3 regions of the Streptomyces sp. NPDC059695 genome follow, and region 3 is predicted to be linked to each of the others. Evidence: riboswitches for the same ligand, from Rfam matches in the RefSeq annotation. Region 3 holds a riboswitch; each other region holds the start of a gene.
What was found. A riboswitch is a leader RNA that binds a small molecule or an ion and turns the genes downstream of it on or off. The one in region 3 is predicted to bind cyclic di-AMP.

Region 1 (7,329 bases), on a different contig from region 3:
GTCGCCGACGACCTCGGCTGGGAGTCGTTCTCCGTCATCGGGCACTCGATGGGCGGCAAGGCGGCCCAGCTCATGCTCCTCGACGCCCCGGACCGCGTCCGCTCGATCATCGGCGTCTCACCGGTCTCCGCCGCCGGCTTCCCCCTCGACGGGGACACCTGGGAGCTCTTCGCGGGCGCCGCCGACGAACCGGCCAACCGGCGCGCGATCATCGACAACACCACCGGCGGACGCTACGACGAGGCCTGGCTGAGCGCGCTCGTCGAACGCTCCGTCACCCGCTCCTCCGCGACGGCCTTCCGCGCCTACCTGGACTCCTGGTCCCGCGCGGACTTCCACGAGCGCGTCCGTGACAACCCGGTCCCCGTCCTGCTCGTGGTCGGCGCCCACGACCCCGCGCTCGGCACCGAGGCGATGGAGGCCACCTGGCTGCGCTGGTACCCCAACGCGCGCCTCGAAGTCCTGAAGGACGCGGGCCACTACGCCCCCGAGGAGACCCCGCAGGCCCTCGCGGAGGCGATCGAGGCCTTCCTCGGCGCCTGAGGAGCGCAGGGCCCCGGTCTCAGCCGAAGGTCGACGCAACCGACGACTTTCGAGGACTGCGCCGGGGCTCCCCGGCGTCGGATCATCGTGCTCTCGACCTCAGGAGACGGTCTTCCACGGACCGTCCACGACCGGCAGGAGCACCACCGATGGGCCTCGCGCAGTCGCAGCACCGCTTTCTCGTCCGGCAGAAGGTCACGCCCATGGCCAACCGCTACCTGGTGCACACCGTCGGCCCGGACGGCGGCGAGGGCGAACTCGTCGCCTTCGCCCACCAGAAGAGGATGGCCCTCAAGGAGCACGTCACCTTCTACACCGACGAGTCCAGGCGTCAGGTCCTCTTCACCTTCAAGGCCCGTCAGGTCATCGACCTCGGCGCGACGTACGACGTGGTCGGAGCCTCCGGCACCCGACTGGGCTCCTTCCGCAAGAACTTCGGTGCCTCCCTGCTGCGCAGCACCTGGCACCTGAGCCGGGAGGGCGGGGCGGCGGAGGTCACCGGCCAGGAGCGGAACGAGACCGTGGCGCTGCTGCGCAGGGCCTGGGAGTTCCTGCCCTTCACGGACTTCCTCCCGTTCGCCGTGCCGTACCACTTCGACTTCACCGAGGGGGAGCGGCCCGTCATGTCGGTCGACAAGCGGTTCGGGATCCGGGACCGGTACGTGCTCGACATAGCCGACCCCGAGCTCGACCGGCGCCTGGCGATAGCCCAGACCGTGGCCCTCGACGCCCTGCAGTCCCGCTGACCCGCACGGTACGGAGCCGCTCCGCCTGGGACCGAGCGGTCCCCCGGCCCGGGCCGGGGACCCGTCTACCCTGGAGAGACGGGCAGGGGGCGGGGCACGCCGTCCCTCCCCGGGCCCCAGCCGCGCAGGCGGAAGGGCGGCGGAACCATGTTCTTCAGCGATCGCACGGACGCGGGGCGGCAGCTCGCCGCCCGGCTCGGCCACCTCAAGGACCATGACGTCGTGGTCCTCGGGCTCCCACGGGGTGGCGTGCCGGTGGCGGTGGAGGTCGCCGAGGCCCTCGACGCACCGCTCGACATCTGTCTCGTGCGGAAGCTCGGGGTGCCCCACCAGCCGGAGCTCGCGATGGGGGCGCTCGGGGAGGGAGGCGTGCGCGTCCTCAACGAGCGGGTGATCCGTGAGACACGCGTCGACGACCGCGCCATCGCGGCGGTGGAGGAGCGGGAGCACGCGGAGCTCGACCAGCGCGCCCTCCGCTACCGGGGCAGCAGGGCGTCCGTGCCGCTCGACGGGCGGACGGTCGTCGTGGTCGACGACGGGCTGGCCACGGGGGCCACGGCGCTGGCGGCCTGCCGGGTCGTCCGGGCCCGGGGCGCCGCCCGGATCGTCCTCGCCGTCCCGGTGGCACCGCGCGGCTGGACGGCCCGCCTCGGCGGGGAGGCCGACGAGACCGTCAGCGTGCACGCGCCGGAGCTCTTCTTCGCGATCGGGCAGTTCTACCGGGACTTCTCGCAGACCCCCGACGCCGAGGTCATCGCGTGTCTGGAGCGGATCAGGACCGCGCGTGTCCCCGTCGTCCAGGACACGGACGTCAGGATCCCGGTCGGTGGCGTCGCCCTCGGCGGGCGGCTCGCGGTGCCCGAGGACGCGGGTGGCATCGTCCTGTTCGCGCACGGCAGCGGCAGCAGCCGCCACAGCCCCAGGAACCGGGCGGTCGCCGCGGCGCTCAACCGGGCGGGTCTGGGGACGCTGCTCTTCGACCTGCTGACCGAGGCGGAGGCGACCGACCGGGCCCATGTGTTCGACACCCCGCTCCTCGCCGGGCGGCTCGCCGGGGCCACGGAGTGGCTGGCCGCGCGGCCCGGGAGCACCGGGCTCCCGCTCGGCTACTTCGGCGCGAGCACGGGCGCCGCCGCCGCGCTGTGGGCGGCGGGCGACCCCGCGTCCCCGGTGAGTGCCGTCGTCTCGCGCGGCGGCCGGCCGGACCTGGCGGCCGAGCACCTGGCCCGGGTGCGTGCCCCGACGCTCCTGGTGGTGGGCGGCGCGGACGCGCTGGTCCTGGACCTCAACCGGCGGGCCCTGGCGCTGCTGCGCTGTGAGAACCGGCTCGCCGTGGTGGGGGGCGCCGGGCACCTCTTCGAGGAGCCGGGCGCCCTGGAGGAGGTGGCGGAACTCGCCACCTCCTGGTTCGCCGGGCACTTCCGGCGGCGGGAGATCAGTACGCCGAGTTGACGTTGTCGATGGAGCCGTAGCGGTCGGCCGCGTAGTTGCAGGCGGCGGTGATGTTGGCGACCGGGTCGAACAGGTCCATGGACGTGCCGGGCACGTGGTAGGCCAGGAAGGTCGGCTGGATGACCTGGAGGAGGCCCTTCGAGGGGGTTCCGGCGACCGCGTTGGAGTCCCAGAGGTTGATGGCCTGGGGGTTTCCGGAGGACTCGCGCATGACGTTGCGGTAGATCCCGTCGTAGGACCCGGGGATGCCCCGCTGGCCCATGATGGCCAGCGACTCGCGGATCCAGCCGTCGAGGTTGTCGGCGTAGTTGGTGGCGGCGATCGGGGCCGCCTTGACGGCGGAGGGGACGGCGACGGCCGGAGCGGCCGCGGCGGCGGAGGAACCCGTCCCGGTGGCGACGGCAGGGGTGGCGGCGCGGCGCTCGGAGCGGCTCGCCCGCTCGTTCGTGGCGGACTTCTTCGCCTTGGCCTCGGCGGGGACGGCCACCTTCACGGAATCCCGACGAATCGTCAGTTCAAGACCGGGGCGAATGAGTGACGGATTGTCACCCACGACGCTCTTGTTTGCGTGGTAAAGGCTCTTCCAGCCGCCCTGAATTCCCTTCTTCTGGGCGATCAGGGAAAGCGAGTCGCCACTCACGACGGTGTACGTACGCGCGGCGGCCGGGGCCGCGGGGGCCTTGACCGTGATCGTCGCGGCGGGAGCCGCGGGGGCCTCGACGGCGGTCTGCGGGGCGCCGGACAGGGGCGCGGCGCCGGCGACGGCCGGGGCGATGAGCGGCAGGGTCAGGGCGACGCCACCGGTGCCGACCAGGGCGAGGCCGCGGGAGACGTGGCCGAGACGGGGACGGCGGTGCTTACCGAGAGCAGGCATGACGGGTTTCCTCTCCGGCGCCTGCGGGGTGAGCTGTCGGGTTCGGACGGGAGATGTCCGGCCGCGCGCACGCGGCTGCACCCCGAGCCGCTCCGGAATCCGGACCGGCGTATTCGTGGGTCCCCCGCTCCTGCCGTCGGGTGAAAGGGAGTTTTACCGAGCGGCGGCAGGATTGGGCGTTCCGCTCGAATGGAGGTGACCGTAGGCCAGGCACGCGATCGATAACAAGGGGAACGGGTGCCGGGTATCGGTAAATGGATCACGGAATTCATGGAATTCAAGATCGATGCCGCCGGGAGACCGTTGAACTTCCTTGCCCGGTACGGGGTGGGCCGAGGTGCCGGGACGGGGCGGGGGCCGATGAGTGAGTCGCGTCACCCGGGGCGCAATGTCCGAATTGAGCTTTAATTCCGTGCTGGGTAAATAGGGGTGAAATAGGCGAGGTGGGGTGCCCGGGTGGACGACTCTCCGAGTGGGCGTAAAAGTGGCAAAACAGACATTCTTCTTGAATGATGGGGGAAGTCGACCCGGGAGCCGCCTCCATGCCGCCCTCCACCTCTCTCCTCAGCCCCGACAGCCTCGACCGCGAGGCCGCCGCCCTCTTCGAGAGCGTCACCTGGCAGCGGATCGTCACGGAGTGGACCGCCCCCGCGGAATCGCCGCCGGCCGGGGAGGGCTGGCGGGAGCTGCTCAGCGTGCCGGTGGACCGGCTCGTGGCGGACGCCCTCGCCGCCCTGCCGCCGGAGCTCCCCGGTGAGCGCCGCCTCCCCGGCCGGCTGGGGGCCGTGCTCCCGGACCGGCTGCACTCCTGGCGCCGCGTCGGCCAGGCCGAGCTGCGGCCCTCCGTGCACCTCGGCTACGCGCGCCTGGTGCTGACGGAGTGGGGCTGGCAGAACGCCCCGTACAAGCTGCGCGACGCCCGTGGGGCACGGTGCGTCTGCGGCGCTCTCCTCGCGGCCCACCGTCTCGGCTACGGCGGCGCGGACACCATGCACGAGGCGGCCGCGTGGATCATGGCCGAGCTCAGGTCACGCGGGTGGCACGGCCTGATCGGACCGTGGAACCGGGCGCCCGGCCGTACGGCCGACGACGCGGTGGCGCTTCTCGACGCCACGGTCCGCCGGGCGGCGCACGCCGGGCGCTGACCACACGGTCGCGCCCGTTCCCGCCGTGCGGCAGACGCAGCCCCGGTAACCGTCGGGCAGGGGACCTCCCGTGCGGGGACGCGTGCGTCCGGCTCACGGGTGGGTCTCGGGGGAGCGCCGGCGTGCGAGAGCGAGGCTCGTCAGGGCCGTGATCGCCATGGCGCCGATGCCGACCAGCGCCGCGGTGGTGTAGGCGCCGTCGTCGGGGAAGAGCCGGCCGGGGCCGGTGCCCGCGGCGAGGACCATCCCGCCGACGGCGCTGCCCAGGGAGTACCCGACACTGCGGACGACGTAGTGGAAGCTCATGGCGCTCGACGTCTCGCTCCGGGGCGTGACGGCCAGGATGACGCCGGGCATCACGGCCGAGAACCCGCCGACGCCGAAGCCGAGCACGCCCATCGCCGCGAACAGTTCGGCCGGGTCCGACCGGGCCGCCGCGAACAGGGCGAACCCGCCGCCGACCACGACGGCGCTGCCGGCCAGGAGCAGGGGGTCGGCGATCCGCGTCCGGACCCGCGGCGTGAGCTTGCCGGCGACGAACCCCAGAACCGAGAACGGGATGAGGACCAGCCCGGCGACGAAGGTGGTGAGCCCGAAGCCGTAGCCGGCGCCGGGTGGCGTCTGCGCGTACCGGGTGAGGAGCGTGAGCAGGAGGTACATGCCGATCCCGCCGACGAACATGGCGAGGTTCGCCCCGGCGACCGCCGGGTGCCGTACCGCCCGCACGTCGACCAGGGGCGTCGTGCTGCGCAGCTCGACGACGGCCCAGACGCAGAGCAGCACCACCGCGACGACGGCGAGGCCCGCCGCCACCGCGAGGTGCCGGCTCCACAGATCCCGCTCGCCGGCGAGCAGCAGCACCAGGACCAGCGCGGCGGCCAGGACGACCGCGCCTGCCACGTCCACGGGGGCGGAGCGGCCCTCGGGCGCCTCGGGCATGGAGCGCCACGCGGTCAGGAGGGCGGCGGCGGTGACGGCCAGGCCGAGGCCGTAGGCGGCCCGTACCCCGCCGAGTTCGGCGAGCAGTGCGGCCAGCGGGTAGCCGACGCCGGCCCCGATGACCGAGACCACCGAGATCAGGGCGATCACGGCCGCCCCGCGTTCCTCGGGGAGGTGGTCCCGGGCCACGCCCATCATCAGCGCCGTCAGCCCGAGCCCGACGCCCTGGGCGGCCCTGCCGGCCAGCAGCCACCCGAAGGGCAGCGGCAGCACGGTGAGCGCGCTGCCGGCGACGACCACCGCCAGTGTGGTGAGGATCGTGGCGCGCCGGTGCCGGCCGGCACCGAGCCGGCCCAGGACCGGCGTGGCGACGGCGCCGCTGAGCAGCGCGACGGTCAGCGTCCACTGCGCGCTGCCGAGCGAGACGTGGAACGAGGTCGCCACGCTGGTGATGAGCGGCGTCCCCAGGCTGGCGACCGCCGCCACGACCAGAGCGATGAACATCAGGGCGGGGACCAGCGGCCGCGCCTCGGAGCGCGCCACGGGGAGGGCCTTCACCGTGCCCCCGCCGGCCGGCTGCCCGGTCACTGCTTCGGGCCTTCGCGGTCCCGGCCTTCGAGCTCTGACAGGTGCTTCAGCGCCGGGAGGGCGGCCACGAGCGCCTCGACCTCGTCTTCGGTGAGTTCGCCGATCAACCGCTCGAACGCGTGGACGCCCGCCTGGCGCCGCGTCCGGACGTAGGAGGCGCCGGCCTCGGTCAGGCACACCAGCGTGACCCGTCTGTCCGACGCGTCGCCCCGCCGCTCGACCAGGCCGGACTCCTCGAGCACGCGGACCAGGGTGGTCATCGCGGGCTGGGTGACGCCCTCGACCGCGGCCAGATCGGTGATGCGCCGCGGGCCGGTCCGGTCCAGGGTGGCCAGGGTGGCGGCGGACGTGAGGCTCATGTCCCGGGGCAGGCGTCTCGTGGCCCTGGTGGCCAGGCCGTAGAGGGCTGCCCCGATGGCGGCGGACGCGCCGGGGGCGGTGTCTTGACGACTCACGCTCAAAGCATAGCGTCTTTATATTCAGAGTTTATGGAAATGGCCGCGCCGTTCCGCCGGCGGCGGAACACCCGCCGGACCGGGCTCGCCGCTCACTACCGTCACGTCCCATGACGACGACGATGACGACGGTGACGACGCGTACGGTCGAGTATCCGGCCGACGGTTTGACCATGATCGGGCACCTCGCGCTCCCGGCCGGTGCCGACCGCCGGCCCGCGGTGCTGCTCGGACCGGAGGGCACGGGGCTCAGCGACGTCGAGCGCCGCAGGGCCGACGCGCTCGCCGAGCTGGGGTACGTGGCGCTGGCCTTCGACCTCCATGGCGGGCGCTATCTGGACGATCCGGAGGAGATGCTGTCCCGCTGCCTGCCGCTGCTCGCCGATCCCGAGCGGATGCGAGGCATCGGCCTCGCGGCGCTCGACGTGTTGCGGGCCGAACCGCGCACCGACCCCGAGCGGATCGCCGCTGTCGGCTACGGCACGGGCGGTGCCATCGGTCTGGAACTCGGACGCGCCGGCGTCGGCGTGCGCGCGATCGGGACGGTCAACGCACTGACCACGGGCCGACCGGGCGAGGCGGCGCGC
Region 2 (7,329 bases), on a different contig from region 3:
CGCATGACGTCAGCCTACGGAGACCGGAGCCGCCTGCGCCTCCGCGAACGCCTCCGCGTCCCAGGCGCCGCCGAGCTCCGCCGTCAGCCAGCCGCCCGCCGCCGCCCGGAACTCCGCCGGGTCCAGCGCCCCCGACCCCTCCGGTACGGCCCCGAGCAGCGGAGCGCCCGCCGCCTGCGGCAGGTCCACGAGGTTGCAGCGCGCCGCGAGGTCCGGTGCGTCCGGCCAGCTGCCGACGACCACGCCCAGCTGCTCGATCCCGCGGGCCCGCAGCGCCTCGGCCGTCAGGGCCACCGAGTTGAGCGTCCCCAGGCCGGCCGGGGCCACCACGAGGACCGGAGCCCCGAGCAGCGCGGCGGCGTCGGCGAGCGTGCCGCCCTCCTCGTCGAAGCGGACGAGCAGCCCGCCCGCCCCCTCCACGAGGACCAGGTCGTGCGCGTCCGCCAGCTTCCGGGCGGCCTCGGCGACCTCCCGGGGGCCGACCGGGGCGAGCCCCGCCCGGCGGGCCGCGGTCCCGGGGGCCAGCGGCTCGGGGAAGCGGCCCAGCTCGGCGGAGGCCGCGGCGCCCGAGAGCCGTACGACCTCGTCCGCGTCGCCCCGGTCGTCCGGCCCGACGCCCGTCTGCGCGGGCTTCAGGACGGCGACGGACCGCCCGGCGGCCGTGGCGACGGCGGCGACGGCCGCGGTGACGACGGTCTTGCCGATCTCGGTGCCGGTGCCGCTGACGACGATGACGGTCATGAAGATGTCCTCTCTCACTGCTGTACAGGGGGGGGCGGCCGGGCGGGACCGCGCCCACGCGGGCGCGGTCCCGCCCGTGGTCAGCCCGCGGCCGCGGCCGCCCGCACCGCCGCGCAGATCCGGGCCAGGTCCTCGTCGCCCGTCACGTACGGCGGCATCGTGTAGATCAGGTCGCGGAACGGGCGCAGCCACACGCCCTCCCGGACCGCCGCGCGCGTCGCCGCCGCCATGTCGACCTCGTGGTCGAGCTGGACCACGCCGATCGCGCCGAGCACCCGCACCTCGCGGACGCCCGGGAGACCGGCCGCCGGGGCGAGCCCGTCCCGCAGCCCCGTCTCGATCCGCTTGACCTCGACCTGCCAGTCCTGCGAGAGGAGCAGGTCGATCGAGGCCAGGGCGACCGCCGACGCCAGCGGGTTCCCCATGAACGTCGGCCCGTGCGCCAGGACCGGGACCTCGCCGCGCGAGATCCCGTCGGCCACCCGGCTGGTGCAGAGGGTGGCCGCCATCGACAGATAGCCGCCGGTCAGCGCCTTGCCCACGCACATCACGTCGGGGGAGATCCCGGCCTGGTCGGCGGCGAACAGCGTGCCCGTCCGGCCGAAACCGGTCGCGATCTCGTCGAGGACCAGCAGGACGTCATGCGCGTCGCAGGCCTCCCGCAGCACCCGGAGGTACGCCGGGTCGTGGAAGCGCATCCCGCCCGCGCCCTGCACGACCGGCTCCACGATGACCGCGGCCAGCTCGTGCGCGTGCTCGGCGATCCGGCTCCGCAGCAGCTCCGCGTACGACTCCTCGTACGCGGCCGGCGGCGCGTCCACGAAGACCTGCGGCTGGAGCACCCCCGTCCACAGCTCGTGCATCCCGCCCTCCGGGTCGCACACCGACATCGGCTGCCAGGTGTCGCCGTGGTAGCCGCCGCGCCAGGTGAGGAGCCGCTGCTTCCCGGGACGGCCCAGGGAACGCCAGTACTGCAGGCACATCTTGGCCGCGACCTCGACGGAGACCGAGCCCGAGTCGCTGAGGAAGACGTGCCGCAGCGGCTCCGGGGTGATCTCCACGAGCCGGGCGGCGAGCCGGACGGCCGGCTCGTGGGTGAGCCCGCCGAACATGACGTGGCTCATCTTCTCCAGCTGACCGCTCACCGCCTCGTTGAGCACGGGGTGGTTGTAGCCGTGGACCGCCGACCACCACGAGGACATGCCGTCGATCAACTCGTCCCGGCCCTCGGCGGGTTCGGCGAGCCGGAGCCGCACACCGGACGCGGACGCGACGACCAGCGGCTCCGCACGGCCCGGCATGGGGCCGTACGGATGCCAGACGTGCGCCCGGTCCAGGGCGAGGAGTTCGCCGTTGCCGAGGGGGTCGCCGTCACGCATTCGGCGCGAGGTCCGTCCCGGCGCCCCGGCGGCGCACGGCCACCAGGTCGGTGCGGGCCTCGTTCGCGGCGGGCGCCGCCGGAGCCGCGTGACCGCCGCAGGGACCGCAGCCGCCGCCCTCCTCGCCGTGCGAGCCGCAGCCGGACGCGGCCTCCGAGCCGCAGCCCGCCGAGGACGCCGTACCGCAGCCGCCCGTCGCGCCGGCCGCCGCGAGGGCGTCCGCGCGGTGCTTCGGCAGCGTGGTCGTCCCCGCGCCCTCCACCTCGAAGCCCGCGTCCGCGATCATGTCCAGGTCGGCCTGGCCGGCCTGGCCCTCGCTGGTCAGGTAGTCGCCGAGGAAGATCGAGTTCGCGATGTTCAGCGCCAGCGGCTGCATCGAGCGCAGGTGCACCTCACGGCCGCCCGCGATCCGCACCTCGACGTCGGGGCAGACGAACCGGACCATCGCGAGGATCCGCAGGCAGCGCTGCGGGGTGAGGTTCCACTCCTTGGCGAGCGGGGTGCCCTCGAAGGGGATGAGGAAGTTGACCGGCACCGAGTCGGAGTCGAGCTCGCGCAGCGCGTAGACGACGTCGACGAGGTCCTCGTCGGTCTCGCCCATGCCCGCGATCAGGCCCGAGCAGGCCGACAGACCGGCGGCGTGCGCCTTCTGCACGGTGTCCACCCGGTCGGCGTACGTGTGGGTCTTGGTGATGCCCTCGTACGTCGCCTCGGAGGTGTTCAGGTTGTGGTTGTACGCGTCGGCGCCGGCCTCCCGCAGCCGCTCCGCCTGGCCGTCCGAGAGCAGACCGAGGCAGGCGCACACCTCGACGCCCTCGTTCTGCTCCTTGATCGCCTCGATGGTCTTCCCGACGCGCTCCACGTCCCGGTCCGTCGGACCGCGGCCGCTGGCCACCAGGCAGACCCGCTTCGCGCCGCCCGCGACGCCCGCCGCCGCGGCCTGCGAGGCCTCGTCCGGCTTCAGCCACGTGTACTTGAGGATCTCGGCCTTCGAGCCGAGCCGCTGCGAGCAGTACGAGCAGTCCTCGGGACAGAGACCGGACTTCAGGTTGACCAGGTAGTTGAGCTTGACCCGGCGCCCGAACCACTGACGGCGCACCTTCCCGGCCGCCGCCACCACATCGAGCAGTTCGTCGTCGGAGGTCGCCAGGACGGCGAGCGCTTCTTCACGGGTCGGCAGCTCGCGCCGCAGCCCCTTCTCCACCAGTGTGTTCAGGAGGTCCATAACCCGAGATCCTTGCCTACCGCCCGCCCCCGGGCCAAGGAGGATCCGAACAAACGCCTCCGATCGAGGTGTGTGGATGACCACATCCCGACCTCGGCATCCTCCGGTTAGGGTCTGTGCGCTGCCTACAAAAGGATCGCCGCATGCCACGGGACGACGACGCGCCGGCCGCGGGCCCGCACCGCACCGCCTTCGACTGGACCGACGCCGAGGCGCGCCGCCGGGCCGAGGCCGGTCTCGTGCGGACGCTGCGGCCCCGCGCGGCCGAGTCGGACCTCCTGGACCTGGCGGGCAACGACTACCTCGGCCTCACCCGCCGCCCCGAGGTCACCGAGGCGGCGGCCGAGGCGGCCAGGCGCTGGGGCGCCGGTGCCACCGGCTCGCGGCTCGTCACCGGCACCACCCGGCTGCACACCCGCCTGGAGCGCGAACTGGCGGAGTTCTGCGGTTTCGAGGCGGCCCTGGTCTTCTCGTCCGGCTACACCGCCAACCTCGCCGCGCTCACCGCGCTCGGCGGCCGGGACGCCCTGATCGTCTCCGACGCCTCCAACCACGCCTCGATCGTCGACGGCTGCCGCCTCGCGCGTGCCGAGACCGCCGTCGTCCCGCACACCGACCCCGAGGCCGTGGCCAAGACCCTGGACGCGCACCCGGGGCGCCGGGCGCTGGTCGTCAGCGACTCGGTCTTCTCCGTCGACGGTGACAAGGCCCCGCTCCGCGAGCTCGCCGACGCCTGCCGCGCGCACGGCGCCGGACTCGTCGTCGACGACGCCCACGGCTTCGGCGTCCTGGGCGACGGCGGGCGCGGCGCCCCGCACGAGGCCGGGCTCGCGGGCGACGAGGACGTCGTCGCCACCCTGACCCTCTCCAAGTCCCTCGGCAGCCAGGGCGGGGCCGTCCTCGGCCCGGCCCGGGTGATCGAGCACCTGGTGAACGCGGCCCGCACCTTCATCTTCGACACCGGGCTCGCCCCGGCCGCCGCGGGCGGCGCGCTGGCGAGCCTGCGTCTGATCGCGGCCGAACCGGGCCTGGCCGGGCGGGCGCGTACGGTCGCCACCACCCTCCACCGGCTTCTCACGGAGGCCGGCCTCACCGCGGCGCGTCCCGACGCGGCCGTCGTCTCGGTCCACGCGCCCTCCCCGGAGGCGGCGCTGCGCTGGGCGGCGGACTGCCGCGACGCGGGGCTCGCGGTGGGCTGCTTCCGGCCCCCGTCCGTCCCGGACGGCATCTCGCGGCTGCGGCTCACGGCCCGGGCCGACCTGTCGGACGCGGAGATCGGGCGCGCGGTGGAGACGATCCTGCGGACCGCACCGGCCGTCTGACATCCCGTCGGGAGCCTCAAGGTCGTTCACGGGCGGCAGAGTTCACCGCTTCGGGCGACAGATGGGGACATATCTTGGTGGAACGCCCGGCGGAGCGGCAGGATCGGTGGGACTCTGACGCGAAGCGCGATCCGGGGCCGAAGCCCCGGCGGGAAAGGGACAGCGTCGCCATGGCAGACCACCAGGAAGCATCCGTCACGCTGCCGAGCGACCCCGCGTCGGTCCCCACGGCCCGGCGGTACGTCGCGGAGGTCCTCGACGGGTGGGGCCTGGACGGTGCCGACGACCTGGCGGACGCGATCCGCCTGATGGTCTCGGAACTGGCCACCAACGCGGTCGTGCACACCTTCGGCCAGTCGCCGACCTTCACGGTCGACGTCCGCCTGGAGCGCGAGGAGCGCCTGCACATCGGGGTCACCGACAGCCATCCGCGGTGGCCCCGCCGGCTCCCGGCGGCGGTCCAGCAGGACAACGGCCGGGGCATGGTCATCATCCGGTCCCTGGCCGCCGAGGCGGGCGGCCGGCTCTCGGTCACTCCGACCGAGGAGGGCGGCAAGACGGTCTGGATCACCCTGCCGTGGACCCGGACGGCCGCCTCGTACGCCTGACGCCCCGGCCCGGGGGTGCGGCGGCGCCACCGCGCCCCCGGGCCGGTCAGTGCCCGGCGGGCGTCATCGGACGCGGCCGTAGGAGACCTTCGACGTCCAGATCTTGTCGAGCTTCACCCAGGACCCCGTCTTGGGCGAGTGCCAGATCCTGCCGCTTCCGGCGTAGATGCCCACGTGGTAGACGCTCCCGCCGGAGTGGAAGAAGACCAGGTCCCCCTTCTGTCTGCTGGACGCGGAGATGTGCCGGGTCTTGTTGTACTGCTGCTGCGCGGTGCGGGGCAGCGACTTGCCCGCCTTCTTGTACGCGTAGAGCGTCAGACCGGAGCAGTCGAACCTGGAGGGTCCGGCGCTCCCGTACCGGTACGGGGCTCCCTTCTTGGACGCGGCGACGCTCAGTGCCTTGTTCGCGTAGGTGGTTGCCGCCTGGGCCTGCGACGCCGCACCGGGTGCGAGCATCGTGCCGCCGACGGCGGCGAGGGTGAGAGCCGAGACGGCTCCGGCCCGGGACAGCAGGGACGGGACGTGCATCTGCGCAGTCATGCGCAACCCTTCGTCAGCCGCCTGCGAAGGATGACCTGTCGGGTTCGGGCTGGCGAAGATGCCCGGCCGCGGCTGCGGCTTCACCCCAAGGGACGGCCCCGCTGCGGAAACAGCGCGTACGTCCCGTACTGCTCGGGTCCTCCACTCCTGCCGATCCACTCCTGTCGACCAGACATCCGGGACAGCGGCAGGACTCGGCGTCCGCCCGGACCGCCCCGCCTCGGATGGCGGGGGCTTGTCGTCGACAGGGATCTTGACCCACAACGAGGGCGAAATCCGAGCTGAAACGGCGATATGTGAGGCTCCTCACGACTGATCCATTCGGGTGGACAGGCTGCTTTCGTGATCGTCGGAGGTTTGGCCCACGAGCCCCGCACCAGCAACGGAATGCCCTATTCCGCCAGATGTGTACACCTGTTGCGCAACTCACCCCACACCATTGTCGACTCGTCGACTACGCCGAACGGGGGAGCGATCCTGCGATCCGCGTCGGCCGTCCGGACCTCGACACGACATGCCGGAATGTCAACTCTCGGGTGTGCGGGGGACCGTGACGCGGCCGGTGCGGCGCTCTCCGTCCAGCACCCTCAGCGCGCGCGCCAGGGTGTCCGCGTGCACCTCGCTCTCGCCCCGCACGTGCATGAGCGTCAGGGCCCCGAGCAGCGCCTCCGCGCGCCCCACCAGGGCCTGCGCCGCCCGCAGCGCCCCGTAGGTGTGCGTGCCCCTGGACGGGTTGATCCTCCCCAGGAGGTCGACGACTTCGAGGTAGGCGTCGACCAACTCGCCCTCGGCCCGCGTCAGCGCGGGCAGCGGCGGCAGCTCGGGCACCACGGCCGGCTCACCGCGCCGCGCCGGCGTCGCGCCGGCTCGTGATCACGTGGTCCACCAGGCCGTACGCGACGGCCGCCGGCGCGTCCAGGACGGTGAGGCGGTCGATGTCGGCGTCGATCCGCTCCCGGCTCCGCCCGGTGTACTCGGTGAGCATCCCGGCCACCAGGGCGCGCAGCCGCAGCAGCTCGCGCGCGTGGATGTCGAGGTCGCTCGGCTGCCCCTGGAGGGGTTCGTCCATGGCCGGCTGACGCAGGGTCACGCGGGCGCCGGGGAGGGCGAGCCGCTTGCCCGGGGTGCCGGCGGCGAGCAGGACGGCGGCGGTGGAGGAGGCCTGGCCCAGGCAGGTGGTCGCCACGTCGCAGTGGAGCGTCCGCATCGTGTCGTGGATCGCGGTCATGGCGGTGATCGAGCCGCCGGGGGAGTTGATGTAGAGCGAGATGTCCTGGCCGGGGGCCGCGTGATCGAGGTGCAGGAACTGTGCGATGACGTCGTTGGCCGAGATCTCGTCGATCGGCGTGCCGAGGAAGACGATCCGGCCTTCCAGGAGCTTCGAGTACGGGTCGAGGGTCCGTGCACCGAAACCGGTCCGCTCCGTGAACTCGGGCAGGACGTAGCGGGCGTCCATGGCTGAGCACCTCCAGCTGTCTGTAAAAAATGTACAGGACGTACAGGCCGTAAGATGA
Region 3 (7,329 bases):
CCACCTCAGGCCTCTCACCCCTCACGTACCCCTCTCGCACCACAGGAACGAGCACCCCGTGAACCAGCCCGACATGAACGCGATCGTCGGCAGCCACGACCTGCTCCTGGTCACCCTCGACACCCTCCGGTACGACGTGGCGGCCGAGCTCGCGGCGGAGGGCCGCATCCCGAACCTGGCGCGCCACCTCCCCGGCGGCGTCTGGGAGCGGCGGCACGCGCCCGGGAGCTTCACGTACGCCTCCCACCAGGCGATCTTCGCCGGCTTCCTGCCGACCCCGGCGGCGCAGGGACCCCACCCCCGGCTGTTCGCGGCCCGTTTCGCGGGCAGCGAGTCGACGGCCGGCGGCACCTGGGTCCACGACTCCCCTGACATCGTGTCCGCACTGGCGGGCGCGGGCTACCGGACGGTCTGCGTGGGCGGCGTCGGCTTCTTCAACAAGCAGCCGCCGCTCGGCTCCGTGCTCCCCGGTCTCTTCGAGGAGAGCCACTGGGAGCCCTCCTTCGGCGTCGCCTCCCCCCGCTCCTTCGAGTCCCAGGTCGCGTGTGCCGAGGAGGTCGTGGCCGGGCTGCCGCGGGAGGAGCGCCTGTTCCTCTTCGTCAACGTGTCGGCGCTGCACCAGCCCAACTGGTTCCATCTGCCGGGCGCGACCCGCGAGGCCGGCGACTCCCGGGAGACCCACGCGGCGGCCCTGGAGTACGTCGACCGGCACATCGGGCGGCTCTTCGCCGCGATGAGCCGCCGCCGCCCCTGTTTCGCGATCGTGTGCTCCGACCACGGCACCGCGTACGGCGAGGACGGCTTCACCGGGCACCGGCTGGGCCACGAGGTCGTGTGGACCGTGCCGTACGCGCAGTTCGTCCTGGCCGGGCCCGAGGGCGGGGTGGCGGCATGAGCGCCACGACCCGCACTTCCCCGAGCGGCACCGCCCGCCCTTCCCCGGGCGACACCCCCCGTCCGTACCGGAGCTACGTCTACGCCTATCCGCACAAGACGGCGTACCGCGCGCTCCCCGGGCGCCCCGGTCTGGCCGCGCTCTGGGCCGGGGAGCCGAAGGACGCGCTCTCCCTCTACGCGCACATACCGTTCTGCGAGGTCCGCTGCGGCTTCTGCAACCTCTTCACCCGGATCGGCGCCCCGGACGAGCTGACCACCCGCTATCTCGACGCCCTCGACCGGCAGGCCGCCGCCGTCCGCGAGGCCCTCGGGGACGCGTCGCCGGTGCGGTTCGCGACGGCCGCGTTCGGCGGCGGCACGCCCACCTTCCTCACCGCCGCCGAGCTGGAGCGGCTGTGCGACATCGCCGAGAGGCGGACGGGGGTGGACCTGCGGGCGGTGCCGCTCTCCGTGGAGACCTCCCCCGCGACCGCGACGGCCGACCGGCTCGCGCTCCTGGCGGACCGCGGCGCGACCCGGCTCAGCATCGGCGTGCAGAGCTTCGTGGAGGCGGAGGCGCGGGCGGCGGTCCGGCCGCAGCACCGCGCGGACGTCGAGGCGGCGCTCGGCCGGATCCGGGACACCGGGGTGCCGGTGCTCAACATCGACCTGATCTACGGCATCGACGGGCAGACGGAGAGGTCGTGGCGGGTGTCGCTGGACGCGGCCCTCGCCTGGCGGCCCGAGGAGCTGTACCTGTATCCGCTGTACGTGCGCCCGCTCACCGGCCTCGGCCGGATCCAGGACCCGGCGGCGGCCGACCGCGCGTGGGACGAGCACCGGCTCCGGCTCTACCGGTACGGCCGGGACCACCTCCTGGCGCAGGGCTACGAGCAGGTGTCGATGCGGATGTTCCGCCGGGCGGACGCCGGTCCCGCCGGACCGGACGACTACGCCTGCCAGACGGACGGCATGATCGGCCTGGGCTGCGGCGCCCGCTCGTACACCTCGGCGCTGCACTACTCCTTCGACTACGCCGTGGACATGCGGGAGATCCGCTCGATCATCGACGCGTACACGGAGACGGAGGACTTCTCCCGCGCCGAGGTGGGCCGGGCGGTGGACGCGGACGAGGCCCGGCGGCGTCATCTGCTGCAGTCGCTGCTCCAGGCCGGGGGCATGGAGGTCGCCGGGTACGAGGAGCGGTTCGGGTCCTCGCCGTTCGCGGACTTCGGCCCGGAGCTCGCCCGGTTCGAGGAGTACGGCTGGATCGCGGACGCCCCGGCGGGCCTGCTGCGGCTGTCCCCCGAGGGGCTCGCCCACTCGGACGGGCTCGGCCCGGAGCTCTTCTCCCCCGCCGTACGGGCCGCGATGGCCGCGTACGAGACGAAGTAGGCGGCGACCGTGGACCTCACCGTGCTCTACCGGGGGCCGCTCGCCTCCTGCGACTTCGACTGCCCCTACTGCCCCTTCGCCAAGCGCCGGGACAGCCGCGAGCAGCTGCGCGCGGACCGGGCCGCCCTCGAACGGTTCACCGGCTGGGCGGCCGCGCAGACCGGGGACCGGCTGCGGATCCTGTTCACCCCGTGGGGCGAGGGCCTCGTCCGCTCCTGGTACCGGCGGGCGCTGGTCGAGCTGTCCCGGCTGCCGCACGTGGAGCGGGTGGCGATCCAGACCAACCTGAGCTGCCGGACCGAGTGGCTGGCCGACGCGGACCCGGAGAGCGTGGCCCTCTGGTGCACGTACCACCCGGGGCAGACGCCGCAGGAGCGGTTCCTCGCCAGGTGCCGGGAGCTCGCGGAGCGGGGCGTCCGGTACAGCGTCGGGGTGGTCGGTCTGCCCGAGCACCGGGAGGACGCCCGCCGGCTGCGGGCCGCCCTGCCGCCGCACGTCTACCTCTGGGTGAACGCGGCCGAGGGGCACACGTACACCGACGCGGAGGCCGGGGGCTGGACCGAGCTGGACCCGCTCTTCCCGTACAGCCGGCATCCGCACCGCTCGGCGGGGCTGCCCTGCCGCACCGGCGAGTCGGTGATCTCGGTGGACGGCGAGGGGACGGTGCGGCGCTGCCACTTCGTCAGGGCCGAGCTGGGGAACCTGTACGACGGCTCGTACCGCGCCGCCCTGCGTCCCCGCACCTGCCCCCTCGCCCTGTGCGACTGCCACATCGGCTACGTCCACCTGGAGACGCTGCCGCTGTACGACGTCTTCGCGGGCGGGGTCCTGGAGCGGATCCCGGCCGCGCCCCCGGCGGGCGGGGCCTGAGGCCTACAGCGGCATGAGATCGGGGCGCTTCGCCTCGACGTGGTCGCCCGAGCTCTCGCCGCGCAGCCGCCGCCCGATCCAGGGCACCAGGTACTCCCTGGCCCAGTGGATGTCGTCGCGGCGCACCTCCAGCGTGCCGCGCGGCGGGACCGGCGGCCAGGCCTGGTCCGGGTCGGCGGGCACCGGCAGGCCGAGGACCTGGGCGGCGCGCAGCGCGACGCGGGTGTGTCCCTCGGCCGACAGGTGCAGCCGGTCGTCGTCCCAGGCGCGCCGGTCCTGGACGGACCTCAGCGACCACAGGTCGAGGACCGGGCAGCCGTAGCGGTCCGCGATGGCCCGGACGTGACCGTTGTACGTGGCGATCCTGCCGCGCAGGTGCTTGAGGAGGGTCACGCCCCGGGTGTCGAAGCCGGTGGTCACCATGACCGTGCCGACGGCGGAGGTGAGGTCGGCGACGGCGCGCTCGAAGCGCTCGGCCACCTCGTCGGGGTCCGTTCCGGGGCGGATGATGTCGTTCCCGCCCGCGCAGAAGGTCACCAGGTCGGGGGCGAGTTCCTTCGCCCGGGGGACCTGTTCCGCCACGATCTGGTCGAGGAGGCGCCCGCGTACGGCCAGGTTGGCGTAGCGGAAGGCGTCGTGCTCCGGCAGCTGGTCGGCGAGCAGGACCGCGAAGCGGTCCGCCCAGCCGACGTACGTCCCGTCGGGCCCGGGGTCTCCGACGCCCTCGGTGAAGCTGTCACCGATCGCCGCGTACGACCCGAATGCGTTCTTGTCTGTTGATCTCGAATCGTCTGCCACGGGAGCACATCCTTCACCTTTGGTTGTGACCTACGCGACCGTAAGGAGGGGTTGACGGCGGGTGACATATGCCACCGATAAAGATTCCGCCAAGCCGGAATACGCCGGAGGCCCGGCACAGGTGTGCCGGGCCTCCGCTGCCGAGAGGTGCCGCAAAGGCGCCGAAGGGCGCCGATGGTGCGTCAGATGCTCACGCCGTGCGAGCGCAGGGCCGCCAGCGGGTCGATGTCGGAGCCGTACTCCGGACCCGTCCGGATCTCGAAGTGCAGGTGCGGGCCGGTGACGTTGCCGGTCGCGCCGGAGAGGCCGATCTGCTGGCCGCCGGTGACGGTCTGGCCGGCGGAGACGGAGATCGAGGACAGGTGGGCGTACTGCGAGAAGGTGCCGTCGGCGTGCTGGATGACGACCTGGTTGCCGTACGCGCCGCCGTCGCCGGCGGAGTAGACGGTGCCGGGGCCGACCGCGACGACGGTGGTGCCGGTCGAGGCGATGAAGTCGACACCGGTGTGGTAGCCGGAGGACCACATGGAGCCCGAGGCGTGGTACGGGGTACCGAGACCGCCGCTGACGGGCGCGACCCAGCCGGAGGAGGAGGTCGTGCCGGCCGAGGAGGACGACGCCGGGGCGGACGCGGTGGCGGCCTCGGCGGCGGCCGGGGCCGAGGAGCGCTCGCTGCTCCGCGAGGCGCGCGGGGTGTCGCCGTTCTTGCCGGAGCTCTCCGCGCTCTTGTGCGCGGCGGGCTTCGCGGTGCCCTTCGCGCCGAGGGTGAGCTTCATGCCGGGCAGGATCAGCGAGGGGTCCTCGCCGACGACCTGACGGTTGTCCTGGTAGAGCTTCTGCCAGCCGCCCCGGACGTGGTGCTCGGCGGCGATCTTCGACAGGTAGTCGCCGCGGACGACGGAGTACGTCTTCGGCGCGGCCTTCGTGCCGGCGGGCGCGGCCTCGACGGCGGCGGCCTTCACCTGGGCGACGGCGGGCGCGGCGACCGGGGCGGCCTGCTCGGCGGCGTGGGCGCCGGTGGCTCCGAGGAGCGGGAGGGCGACGACGGCGCCACCGGTACCGGCGGCGGCGATGCCGCGGGTCAGACGGCTGGACTTGACGCGGCGGTGCTTACCCTTTGCGGGCATGGCGAATTCCTCTCCGGCGCCTGCGAGGTGAGCTGTCGGGTTCGGACTGGAGATGTCCGGCCGCGTTCGCACGCGACTTCACCCCGAGCCGTCCTTCTTCGAGGGATCGGCGTAGTACCTGGGTCCCCCGCTCCTGCCTCGTACGGGTGAGTGTGGATTCCGGTCGGTGGCAGGATTCGGCGGTCCGTCCGGAGTGAGCGCGACGCTAGACGAGTGGGGTCGGGGCGAACAAGCCGCGGTTTTCACGCGCTCCGGAATCGCGTGATGTCCGGCCGGAATTCCGGTCACCCTCCGTGGATGACGGTCCCTCGATCGCCTTTTCCCGGGGGGTATTTGGAAAAGACGATCAGGCACGGTCCGTCACGGTTATGACGCTGCTCACGCGCCGATCCCCATCTCCCCTACAACCGGGGCGGGTTACCCCTAACATCCTAATCCGGACAGATCACCCATTCCCGCCCGAGGGGGTGCGTGCCCGGCTCCGGGAAAGAGATGATTGCCCCAGGAACCGATCTACAGAACAGGAGCAGCCGTGACGCAGCAGCTGCCACAGGTCCAGCCCGCCGGCGACGCCGAGCCCGAGCTCGCGGGGGTCCGCAACTTCCGGGACGTGGCGGGCCTGCCGACGACGGACGGGCGCGCCGTCCGCCCCGGCCGCCTCTTCCGCAGCGGCCACCTGGCCCACGCGACGGAGGGCGACGCCGCCTTCCTCGCCTCGCTCGGCCTGCACACGGTCTTCGACTTCCGCAACGAGTCGGACCGGAAGGTCGAGGGCGCGGACGTCGAGCTGCCCGGCGTGCGGAACGTGAACATACCGCTCAGCGACCCGGCCGACGGCAAGGAGTTCTGGAAGCTGGTGCGCGGCGGCGAGATCGCACAGCTCCGGGAGGTCCTCGGCGACGGCAAGGCGGCCGCCCGGATGACCGAGTCGTACCGGAGGATGATCGTCGAGCGGACCGCGGAGCACAGCCGGATCCTCCACTCCATGGCGGAGGAGAGCGTCCCGGCCCTGATGCACTGCGCGGCCGGCAAGGACCGGGCCGGACTCGGCATCGCGATCACCCTGCTCGCGCTCGGCGTCGAGCGGGAGGCGATCGAGGCCGACTACGTGAAGTCGAACGACCCGCACCGCCGCTACAACGTGCGCCGCAGCTCCGTCGCCCCGGACGCGATGTCGCCCGAGGTGATGGAGCTGCTGAGCCCGCTCTTCGACGCGCGGGTGGAATACCTGCGGGCCGCCTTCGAGGCGATCGAGGCGACCTGGGGCTCGGTGGACGCCTACCTGACCGAGGGCCTGAAGCTGGCCCCGGAGACGCGCGAGCGGCTGCGGCAGCGGCTCCTCACGGAGGCGTGACCGCCCGGAGGGCTACTGGTTCTGCCCGCCGAGCGTGAAGAGCAGGTAGAGGAAGCCGGCGAAGAGGTGACCGGCCACCAGATAGGCGAAGAGGCGGAGCACGAGCCCCTTGGGGAACTTGCCCTCACCGCGCTCTTCGCCGGTGACAGGTGCAGACTTCTCGGACATGTCGGTCCTTTCCTGAAGAATCGTCATGGAAGGTCAGCGTCGATGCGGCGTCCCGTCGCCGAGGCACAGCTCGGCGGCGGGGCTCTGCATCAGGGTGTGGACGAAGAGCAGCTCGGCCCCGCCGGCCGTGGCGGCGCCGATCCGGTGCGGGGTCAGCGAGTCGAAGTGCGCGCTGTCCCCGGGATCGAGCACGTGGACGGCCTCGCCCAGCGCGAGCCGCACCCGCCCCTCCAAGACGTGGATCCACTCCTCGCCCGGATGGACGCGCACGATGTCGGCCCGGGTGGCGTACGGCACGTGGACCCGCAGGCACTGGAGCGCGCGGCCGGCGCCGCCCGCCTGGCGGTAGATCCAGCCGTCGGCCTCGACGGGCTCGGAGCGGCCGGCCCGGACGACCGGGTCACGCTCGGGCGGCGCCTCTCCCAGGAGCTCTGAGACCGTCGTACCGTAGATGCGGGACAGGGCGAGCAGCATCGGGAGCGAGGGCTGCCGGTTCCCCGTCTCCAGGCGCGAGAGGTGGGCCGGCGAGAGCCCGGCCCGCTGGGCGGCGGCCTCCAGGGTGAGTCCCCGGCGGCGGCGCAGGGCCCGCAGCTGCGGGGCGACGTCGGGCAGGACGCCGGGGGTGTCGGGGTCCGGGGAGGTCTCCCCGGGGACGTGGTCCATGCGTCCATTCCGCCAGAATCGTGGGGGGGGGGGACGAAGATGGGATAGGGAGGCGACAAACTGGACGGCGGAGGGGGG

Region 1: it holds a riboswitch for cyclic di-AMP, as region 3 does, so the genes downstream of both, ACFV2S_RS09420 (transglycosylase SLT domain-containing protein) here and ACFV2S_RS10855 (peptidoglycan DD-metalloendopeptidase family protein) in region 3, are expected to answer to the same signal.
Region 2: it holds a riboswitch for cyclic di-AMP, as region 3 does, so the genes downstream of both, ACFV2S_RS15480 (C40 family peptidase) here and ACFV2S_RS10855 (peptidoglycan DD-metalloendopeptidase family protein) in region 3, are expected to answer to the same signal.

What each region holds. Positions count from the first base shown of each region.
Region 1 is NZ_JBHWFF010000006.1:5,201-12,529, forward strand. It holds gene ACFV2S_RS09405 (alpha/beta fold hydrolase) at 1-543, shown strand, start outside; gene ACFV2S_RS09410 (hypothetical protein) at 693-1,289, shown strand; gene ACFV2S_RS09415 (phosphoribosyltransferase family protein) at 1,437-2,741, shown strand; gene ACFV2S_RS09420 (transglycosylase SLT domain-containing protein) at 2,725-3,615, opposite strand; cyclic di-AMP (ydaO/yuaA leader) riboswitch at 3,621-3,804, opposite strand; gene ACFV2S_RS09425 (hypothetical protein) at 4,125-4,760, shown strand; gene ACFV2S_RS09430 (MFS transporter) at 4,854-6,287, opposite strand; gene ACFV2S_RS09435 (MarR family winged helix-turn-helix transcriptional regulator) at 6,284-6,742, opposite strand; gene ACFV2S_RS09440 (dienelactone hydrolase family protein) at 6,865-7,329, shown strand, end outside.
Region 2 is NZ_JBHWFF010000010.1:226,670-233,998, reverse strand. It holds gene ACFV2S_RS15510 (VOC family protein) at 1-5, opposite strand, end outside; gene bioD (dethiobiotin synthase) at 10-741, opposite strand; gene ACFV2S_RS15500 (adenosylmethionine--8-amino-7-oxononanoate transaminase) at 822-2,120, opposite strand; gene bioB (biotin synthase BioB) at 2,113-3,345, opposite strand; gene ACFV2S_RS15490 (8-amino-7-oxononanoate synthase) at 3,489-4,667, shown strand; gene ACFV2S_RS15485 (ATP-binding protein) at 4,838-5,275, shown strand; gene ACFV2S_RS15480 (C40 family peptidase) at 5,339-5,815, opposite strand; cyclic di-AMP (ydaO/yuaA leader) riboswitch at 5,819-5,940, opposite strand; gene ACFV2S_RS15475 (hypothetical protein) at 6,341-6,646, opposite strand; gene ACFV2S_RS15470 (ATP-dependent Clp protease proteolytic subunit) at 6,654-7,271, opposite strand.
Region 3 is NZ_JBHWFF010000007.1:5,099-12,427, reverse strand. It holds gene ACFV2S_RS10880 (STM4014 family protein) at 1-62, shown strand, start outside; gene ACFV2S_RS10875 (STM4013/SEN3800 family hydrolase) at 74-895, shown strand; gene ACFV2S_RS10870 (STM4012 family radical SAM protein) at 892-2,271, shown strand; gene ACFV2S_RS10865 (STM4011 family radical SAM protein) at 2,281-3,141, shown strand; gene ACFV2S_RS10860 (SGNH/GDSL hydrolase family protein) at 3,145-3,939, opposite strand; gene ACFV2S_RS10855 (peptidoglycan DD-metalloendopeptidase family protein) at 4,122-5,066, opposite strand; cyclic di-AMP (ydaO/yuaA leader) riboswitch at 5,071-5,258, opposite strand; gene ACFV2S_RS10850 (tyrosine-protein phosphatase) at 5,599-6,420, shown strand; gene ACFV2S_RS10845 (DUF6126 family protein) at 6,433-6,588, opposite strand; gene ACFV2S_RS10840 (helix-turn-helix domain-containing protein) at 6,622-7,251, opposite strand.